Regions from separate parts of the Priestia sp. 10L35 genome, predicted to be linked through region 2. Evidence: riboswitches for the same ligand, from Rfam matches in the RefSeq annotation. Region 2 holds a riboswitch; the other holds the start of a gene.
The links. Region 2 has a riboswitch for cobalamin ahead of AC1DEF_RS10145 (ABC transporter substrate-binding protein). Riboswitches for the same ligand answer to the same signal wherever they lie in the genome.

Region 1 (4,910 bases), on a different contig from region 2:
GGTTGTTATCTACGTAGCGTTTAAGAAATACGTACCAACTGACGTTGTAAAATTTGCACAGCAGCTTAAATCTGCTTGGTGGCTAGTTGCTTATTATATTATTATGCTTGTTATCTCTTATCTAGGTTCATTTGGTGGAGGACAAGGTGTGCTAAGCAACCCGCTTGACTTAATTTTAATTGCCCTTGTTTCACTTGGTATTTTCTACTGGGCGAAATACACAGGTTTACCAAAAGCAGTTATCGATACAGATGATTAATAAAAAACACGGCATGAATTCATGCCGTGTTTTTTATTTGTAGAGCTACTTACTCTATTTATTTATTTATTTATCAAACAGCCATGTTTTTAAAATAGCAGCATACTCACGAAAGTAGGCTTGAAGTTTAATTGAATTTGGTGTTTTTGCACCTAAAGGATAAACGTCAAAGCCTTGACGTTTGGCAATAATAGAGGCGCGAAATAAATGAAAATCACTGCTAACAAGCACGACTTTTTTGTGTTGAATATCAACTTTCTGTTTAGTAAAAGTAAAATTCTCAAAAGTAGAAGTTGACTGATTTTCTTTTATAATTCGATTCTTCTTAATTCCTTCTTTCCGCAGAAAACGATAGGCTGCCTCTGCTTCAGAAATTTCTTCATCGGATCCTTTTCCACCCGTTACGATAACTTTTGTTTGTTGATTGGCTTGTAAATAAGATAAGGCCGTCTTTACTCGTTCTTTTAAACTAGGAGACATTTGGTCACCATCTACTTTAGAACCTAAAACGAGCACATAATCTGCGTTTTGTGGAACAGGCTTGTGAGCAGTTTGATACATACAAAAAGATATGATTGCTATATAAAGAACAAACACGCTGATAAAGACATAAATGATTTTTTTCTTCAACTGTGAGCACCTTCCTAGCTATTCCATAAGATGTTTGGAAAATAATTGTTATTATAGCATACGAGACCCAAATAAGTATAAACACAGTAATATATAATAATAGAAGAAAATCGTTATTGTGAATGGTTATAAAATTCGTTACAATAAAGAATAAATGATTTTAAAAGTGCCTCTAAGGAGGATAATAGGGAAATCGGTGTAAATCCGGTGCAGCCCCCGCTACTGTAAATGTGGATGAACCTGCAAAGACCCACTAGTCAAGCTAGGAAGGGTGCAGAAGTAAAATGAAGCATAAGCCAGGAGACCTGCTTTTAAAAACCCCTTATTTTTCGGTGGGAGAAATAAGTCAAGACAATGTGTTAATGAGCGCATGACCAAACCTTGACTTCTACAGTTAAGGTTTTTTTATGTGGTAGGGAGTGGAAAAAGTGAAAAAAGGAAAACCGCTTATGATTCAAGGAACGCACTCAGACGCTGGAAAAAGCATGATTGCTACAGCATTTTGCCGTATTTTTAAAGAAGACGGCTATCAAACTGCACCGTTTAAATCGCAAAATATGGCGCTTAATTCATACATTACAATGGATGGAAAAGAAATTGGCAGAGCGCAAGGAATTCAAGCAGAAGCGGCTGGAGTAGAAGCAACAACCAATATGAACCCTATTTTAATTAAACCAACTCGTGATCATGAATCTCAAATAGTTGTTCACGGAAAACCGCTACGTAATATGTTTGCTTTTCAGTATCGGCAAGAATTTTTTAATGAAGGTTTGAACGTTATCACGGAAGCTTATAAAGAGCTTGCCAATCATTATGATCGAATTGTGATTGAAGGCGCTGGAAGTCCTGCCGAAGTCAATTTGAACGATCGGGAACTCGTAAATATGCGTGTTGCAAAAATAGCAGAAGCGCCTGTTGTGTTAGTAGGAGATATTGATAAAGGTGGCGTTTTCGCGAGCCTAGTCGGTACTCTTCAATTGCTTCCAGATGAACACAAGTCTAGAGTTATCGGGGTGTTAATTAATAAATTCCGAGGAGATTTAGAACTTTTAAAACCAGGGTTGAAGTGGTTTGAAGAATACACGGGTGTTCCGGTTCTAGGAGTTATTCCTTATATGAACAACGTGGAAATTGACGCGGAAGATTCGTTATCACTCAGAAATTACTCAACGCTTGTGAATCCGTTAAAAGAAATTGATATTGCGGTTATCTCGTACCCGCGCATCTCAAATTTTACAGACATCGATCCTTTAAGCTTAGAAGAAGACTGTCACGTGAGGCTTGTAACCAAGCCGTCGCAATTAGGTACGCCTGATTTAATTGTTTTGCCAGGAAGCAAAAATACGATTGAAGATGCTCAGTTTTTACAAGAAAGCGGCCTGGATCTAGCCATTAATCAAGTCTTGAACACAACGAACGTTCACGTCATTGGCATCTGCGGAGGATATCAAATGCTAGGGGAGACAATTACAGACCCTGATGCAGTAGAATCTCGGATTGAGTCCATTAAAGGGCTGGGCTTGCTTCCAGTGGAAACGGTTATGACAACCAGCAAAAAAACAGAAAGAGTTTCTGGGTATGTCCAGTTAGAAAATGAAAGAGTTTCGATTGAAGGCTACGAAATTCATATGGGAAAGACGGTTTCTAAGAGCACCACGAAAGCTTTTGCAGTGGTAGAGCATGAAAAAGAAGGAACGGTTAAAGACAATGTCATTGGCACGTATGTTCATGATGTGTTTCATAACGATTCTTTGCGCAGAGCTTTGCTTAATCAAATTCGTAAACATAAAAAATTGCCGCCTATTACGGACACATTCAACAGTCGCCTGCAAAAAGAGGAGTCTTTTTCAAAAGCAGCAGCATATGTGAGAGAAGCCGTAGATATGGAAAAGCTGTATCAGTTAATAGACAACTATAAAAGTCCGGAGCAAACACAAAAAGTATAGCTTGTAGAGGCTTTCGCTTGTTTTTTTACCAAGAACTTTAGTACGCTATTCTACGTTGCCCAGTTCAACAGTCTAGCACTCGTAACAAATAAAAGATGATTGTTTCCAACTTAATGCATGGTGGAAGCATGGTTTATGGACAGGAAAATGAATGGTTAATGTAATATAAAACATCACGCCTCGTTTCCTAGAGGAGCTGAACGTATTGATTTTTAAACGTATTTTTTTTAACAAAGCATCTATTTTATACATAGTCAGTTTATTTATTGTATGTACTTCGATAATTATGGGCGTATTTATTGGTACAGTTTCGTTAACCGTAGGAGATACAATCAAAATTATTATTGGCCACCTTACCGGGCTATCCTTATATCACGGTCCAGAAAACATGGATTTAATCATTTGGCAAATTCGTTTTCCAAGAGTACTGGTGGCATTTTTAGTAGGAGCTTCACTTTCAATAGCAGGGGCTGCCTTTCAAGGGCTATTAAGAAACTCGCTTGCCGATCCTTATACGATTGGGGTTTCCTCAGGTGCAACCCTTGGCTCTGTCATGGCAATTTATTTTCATTGGAGTATTTTTGGTTTGTCTATCTTCACGCTGCCTGTAGTCGGCATTGTATCTGGTTTTATTACTCTTCTTTTAGTTTTTGGTATTACGAAACTCGCAAGCGGCAATTTGGCCAATGAAACCATCATCTTAGCGGGGATTATTTTATCATCCTTTATGAGCGCGCTTATTTCATTAATTGTGGCTCTTTCTCCCGAAGAAGATGTAAGGCAGGTTTTATATTGGCTAATGGGAAGCGTATCAATGAGAGGATGGTCTCATATTCAAATTTTAGGGCCGTTCTTTTTGATCGGTACAATTATGCTGTTGTTACATGTAAAAGAGCTGAACGGCTTAGCATTTGGCGATCAATCCGCTCAGTTTATGGGAATAGACGTAAAGAAGAAAAAAAGAATGATTTTAATAGGTGCATCCGTATTAACAGGGGCTGCGGTATCAGTATCTGGGGCAATTGGATTTGTTGGCTTAGTTATCCCCCACGTAGTTCGTCTCGTAGCGGGAGCTAATCATAAGCATGTACTGCCGCTTTCTATTTTAATTGGAGGAAGTTATTTGGTTTTAGCAGATTTATTGGCACGAACGATATTAGAACCTCGTGAACTGCCGATTGGAGTCGTAACTGCCTTAATTGGTTCGCCGATTTTTACCCTGCTCCTTGTAAAAGAACGTATGCGGAAAAGAGGAATATCATGATTGAACTATATAATGTGACAGGAGGATACGATAAGCAGCAGCCGACCGTTCGTGACATCACGTTCACCGTAGACAAAGGTTCTTTTGTCGCTTTACTAGGACCAAATGGAAGCGGGAAAACAACGCTTATTCGCTTAATTATGAATGTATTAACCATTCAATCAGGAGAAGTGAAGGTGGAAGGAAAGTCAGTGAAGGCTTATTCACCAAAACAACTGGCGCAAAAAGTTGCAGTCATGACGCAAGAAAATCAAATTGGGCTAGAATTTACGGTTCAAGAAATTGTTTCACTTGGACGTTACCCTTATCAGGCAAAAGGATTGTTTAGCACTGTATCAGCACAGGATGAAGAAGTGGTGGAAAGCGTGATGAAATTAACAAACGTCTGGCACTATAGAAATCATACTTTTCAATCGCTAAGCGGTGGAGAAAAACAGCGGGTTTTACTGGCTAAAGCACTAGCGCAAGAACCTGACTACTTACTTCTTGATGAACCAACGAATCACTTAGATGTAAAACATACAATGGAACTGCTTCAGCTGTTAAAAACTTTACAGCAGGAAATGAGCTTGACGGTCCTAGCCATTTTGCATGATCTCAACATTGCCTCGCTGTTTGCAGATAATGCCGTGTTACTGAAAGATGGAAGAGTAGAAGAAACGGGGATGGATGCCATTTTTCAGGATGCAGCTACGTTAAAAAGAGTATATGGCGTTGATTTGCATGTATTTCACCATCCTGCTGTGAATAAGCGACAAATTGCTTTTGTGCCGCCGTATCAATATCCAGAGACGGACTTCCATGAGTTGTA
Region 2 (4,910 bases):
ATCCGCTATTTGGGCTGGGATGCTTCTTAGCATCACGCTTAATCAAACTCGTTACATGCCCAAGAGAATACTGGCTTTTTGCTACATTAACAGCCGTCATCACCACTGCAGTTAACCGACTTGGAATATAGTTTAATACGTCATCGGTTTTTGCACTAAAGTAGCCGAACAGAAAGTAGCGGTCATTTTTGTACCCAACCATCGAATCACATGTGTTAATAGCTCGGTAAAAAAAGGCTAGGGCTCCTCCTCCTATAAATGCATAAAAAAGCGGAGCTGTAATACCATCACTTGTATTTTCAGCCACGGTCTCTACCGTCGCTCTGGCAATTTCTCCTTCTGACAAACGATCTGTATCTCGTCCCACAATCATACTTACTTCATATCTAGCTTTCTCCATATCTCCTAGCTGAAGCGGCCTTTGTACCTTATAAGCAGCTTCGCTTAAAGAACGAGTGGATATAGTAGTCGCAATCATTACGCTCTCTACTAAAACACCTGCTATAAGATGAACTCCGTACAAAGCATGGAGGAACAAAAAGGGAACAACTCCTGCGAGCACAGCCATACTTATCACAAGAAGCAATCCTTTGAATCGTTTTCCTGCACCTTTATTTAATCTAGAATCTATCCAATAAATCCATTTACCAAACCAGCGAACGGGATGCGGCCAATTTTCGGGATCGCCTATAATTCGGTCAATTAGTAAAGCAATCGTCATGGCCGTCATGTGTGCAATTATCGCTTGTGTAATACTCATTTCTTCACCTCTTTCCCTTAAGTCCCTGCTCTAAGCTTATTTTCACCAGCTTAGCTACCGCTTGCCCTAAAGCGGTCATAGAGCCTGCATATTCATATAATGGTCCTTGCTGAGACGCTGCAACTGAAATGCTGTCCGTAGATGTTCCCGTAGCAATCGTCTTTGTAGCCGGATCTATGACACCCAGCTGTGACAGCGTTTTTGTTTTAGCTTCTGTGGCCGCAATAAAAAGCTGTAAAAACGCTGCATCCGTAAGCGTACCTTCCACGAAAAAAAACATATTAATTGTACCAGGAGAGGAATAGAACGGGACAGCTTCGTCAGCTGTAATATCTACTGCGTTTCCTACTCCAGCCGTTATCACGGAAGCTACTCTTACTCCGTAGCCTTCATAACAGTAAACCGCTCTTTCTTTTAACCACACGGCTGTCATCAACCCTACGATTTGCTCATGGCGCACATTTTCTTTCATCAAATATTGCTCATACTCCAAAGAAGGAGTATCTGAATAATAGTCTTTGTGAACAAATCGATTGTAAAAGGTGTCCGTTTCCGTAATGCCTGTTCCTAAAACCCCTGAGCTGTATGTTTTATAAGAAGTCTCGGTTTTCATGATTAAAAGCTCAGGCCTTTCTTCAATTTTAAGATGTGAAAAGGGACCAATCCCCTTTTCAATTCGAACTGGAATATGGTCCCTCTTCTTATTTATTGTACACCTCAGGGTATACTGCTTTTGCTAAGTCCTCTAAGCCATCTACAATACGAGGTCCTAAGCGATTGATTTTGTTTTGATCAACCTTCTCGATGTTACCCTCTTTTACAGCAGTCATGCTGCTCCAAGCGGGACGCTTCATAATCTCATTTTTGTCTGCATCATACGTTGCGATAATAACGTCAGGGTTTAACTTAACAACTTGCTCTTCAGAAAACTTAACCCAACCTTTTTCACTAGCTGCTACGTTATCAGCACCGATCATAGTAAGCATTTCGTTCATGAACGTACCTTTTCCTGTTGTATAAATCTCAGGAGCTCCTGATACCTCTATCCATACTTTTTTACGATCTTCTTTTGAAATCGTTTTTGCTTTTTTCTCAATTGAAGCTACTTTTTCTTTCATGTCTTTAATTGTTTGATTAGCTTCTTTTGTTTTACCTGTTAATTTACCGATTTGCGTAATAGAATCATAAACCGTATCAAACGTTGTTGAATCTTTTACAACAAATACCGGAATACCCGCACTTTCAATTTGTTTAAATACTTCATCCGAAACGCCCATACTTGAAGCGTGTGCCAGCACTAAATCAGGATTTAAAGCAATAACTTTTTCCGCATTAACGTTCATATCTCCTACCTGCGCTTTTTTCTTTACGCTTTTAGGATAATCATCGTTGCTTGTAACACCGACTAATTCTTTTTCAAGGCCAAGGGCATATACAATCTCCGTATTACTTGGCATTAAGGAAACAATTTTCTTAGGCTGTTTTTTCAACGTAATTTCTTTATCACGCGCGTCTTTTACCTTCACTGGAAATGCAGCTTGTGACGTTTGTGCCGTATCTTGCTTCGTTTTTTTATCACTGTTGCTTTGGCTGCCTGCACCGCATGCAGCAAGTACGATGACTAACAGTGCAATAATGGAATACGAAAGCCATTTTTTCATCTAAATACTCCCCCTATATATTGTTCATTGTGAATACGAAACCTCCACGTTAAAGAAAAAGCAAATGATCATGCAAAAAGCAGCGCTATCCCGTTTTTCCGCTTTGACTATGTATACTGCTCGCCGGCAGCTTCAAAATAAAAAAGCTTTACTTTCAATTGAAAGCAAAGCAGGTAACGTCAAGATAAGCAGGAAAAGAATCCGTTCACTATACTTGATATGTATGTTCATTACCCTGCTTCACCCTTCCTCGAAGGTTTCACAGCTAACAATAAGGCAGGTCTCCTGACTTACGCACAAAGCGCTTACAGTGGCGGGACCGCGCTGGTTTTTCACCAGACTTCCCTTTTCACTCAATCTTTAAATTGAGACCTTATTGCTTTACGATTATTCACTTGTCCTAGTATACCCCACTCATGGAAAAATGGAAATAGCCATTCTCACAAAAAAAGCTGCGAGAATGCTCTCGCAGCTTAAGGGATTAAAGAGTTGCTAAAAATTCACGGACCGCTTCAGGCGTTTTAGCATTTGCACTGTGCAAGTGTGCAATTTTTTCACCGTTTTTATATACAAGAAGAGAAGGAATACCCATTACATTGTTTTCAGCAGAAAGTTCTTCAAACTCATCCTTGTCAATTTTAAACCATGCTTTATCTGTGTTTTCATCAACGATTTCATCAATGAACATATCCAAACGTTTGCAATCAGGACACCACGTTGTCGTAAAAATCCCAACGCTTAGTGTTTCGTTCTTAATTTGTTCGCGAAATTGTTTTTCTTCCGTAAATTGTTTCATTGTGTTACCTCCAGCATCTATTCGTTCCTTCTCACTATTCTATGGTAAGAAGTCTGACTTCATTATAAACGATTTTTTTATCGTTGTGCTAATGTTTCAGCTTATTTAGACCATAACGGTTTTAGACGTAAAAAAATGCTAGCTTAAAAAAGCTAACATTTCGAAATCGCAGAATGTTGTGTCTATTATCAGCTAAACCATTTAGGCGGCATGTTTCGGTTCCAATAAATTTTCCCTAAATCATAATGCTTTTGAAAATTATCTGCAGCCGCATGATAGTGAAAATTAAACCAGTATCCATCTTTTGGAGGATTTTCGCGCCGTACATGAAACCGTATTAAGTCCTGACCGGTTTCCCGGTCATATACATGGAAAATCTTTTCACCGTAGCCAGCAGCAGGATGCTCGCTTATCTCGAGATTCTGAATTGACTGTTCACGTTCAGTGCCAATGTCGGTCAGCACTTCTTCAATTTTAGGTAACACTGCTTGACGAAATTCATCTTCAATGACAGGCCCAATTTTTGTTCCGAATTTTTCCACTGACTGTTTTTCAGCTGATTCCATTGCATACGTAACAAATGATGAAACGTCTTCATATTTTGGTTCTTCATATGGCAAATGAATATCTTCTATAACAGCTGTGACAGGAGTTGTTTCTCTTACATACCCTGCTTTATGTTGCTTGTCCGCTTTTGCATCATCAACGTATAAATATTCTGGTGGAGTGACAAGCCCAAATGTAAATACTGTAATAAATACAACTAGCATTCTTTTTATCCATCTAGGCATTCGTATCTTTCCTTTCTCATCTTTTCCCATATGGTCTTTTCATATCGTAAAATTCATTGTTATAACTCACTAGGTATTGTAACATACTTATTAATTTTTTACCTATATTTGCTTATTCATTTATGCTGCCTACGGGCATTCGAAGACTTTTTAGTTAGCACCTTCCTTCTTCTGTTTGAGGTTGTCACACCGAGCGGAAACCTATACAAGATATTCCTTTTTTGCTGGATGCTTAAACACAAAAGTATTTTTATGTTCAAAAATATATCATACTTTTATGAACTTTAGATGAAATTCATAAAAAAAACTTCCAAAACTTTTTAATTCCTAAAAGGTTTTGGAAGTCTTTTTTATGATCAGGATTCGTTTTACTTTTTTGTTTATTATTGTATATCAATTGTCCCGTAATGAAATTTTGATGTTTTTCGTTTTTGTACGATAAATCCATGTTCTTCAAAACGACTGCTTTTCCAATGATCTTTTAGCACGATCTTTTGTTTGGCTACTCTTTTTGCTTCTTGTATAGCCATTGGCGTTAGCGTAGTATACAGTGCTATTGCTTTAATACCGTTAATTCCATTCGATTCATCAATTTGCTCTTGAAACATAGGATCAAAGTAGACAACATCAAAAGAATTATCTTCACAACACGCCAAAAACGATTCGAAATTTTGATGAACCACGTTTATACGCTTCATTGCATCGTTCAACTCTTGTACGTCACTTTCCCAATTTAAAAGTCCTTGTTTGACTAAATAAGCTACATAGCGGTTGCCTTCTAGTCCGACAACTTTCCCGCTTTTCCCTACCGCTGCGCTCGCCATCATACTATCCGATGCAAGACCAAGTGTACAGTCAAGCACGCTCATTCCTTTTTCCAAACTAGCAGCTTCAATAAACGG

Region 1: it holds a riboswitch for cobalamin, as region 2 does, so the genes downstream of both, AC1DEF_RS12385 (cobyric acid synthase) here and AC1DEF_RS10145 (ABC transporter substrate-binding protein) in region 2, are expected to answer to the same signal.

What each region holds. Positions count from the first base shown of each region.
Region 1 is NZ_JBFTKA010000003.1:268,561-273,470, reverse strand. Features, by position in the region: gene AC1DEF_RS12395 (APC family permease) at 1-259, shown strand, start outside; gene AC1DEF_RS12390 (YdcF family protein) at 326-889, opposite strand; cobalamin riboswitch at 1,037-1,216, shown strand; gene AC1DEF_RS12385 (cobyric acid synthase) at 1,309-2,835, shown strand; gene AC1DEF_RS12380 (FecCD family ABC transporter permease) at 3,041-4,099, shown strand; gene AC1DEF_RS12375 (ABC transporter ATP-binding protein) at 4,096-4,910, shown strand, end outside.
Region 2 is NZ_JBFTKA010000002.1:812,915-817,824, forward strand. Features, by position in the region: gene cbiB (adenosylcobinamide-phosphate synthase CbiB) at 1-760, opposite strand, end outside; gene AC1DEF_RS10140 (adenosylcobinamide amidohydrolase) at 765-1,373, opposite strand; gene AC1DEF_RS10145 (ABC transporter substrate-binding protein) at 1,462-2,421, opposite strand; cobalamin riboswitch at 2,680-2,812, opposite strand; gene AC1DEF_RS10150 (thioredoxin family protein) at 2,903-3,217, opposite strand; gene AC1DEF_RS10155 (YpjP family protein) at 3,406-4,008, opposite strand; gene AC1DEF_RS10160 (class I SAM-dependent methyltransferase) at 4,392-4,910, opposite strand, start outside.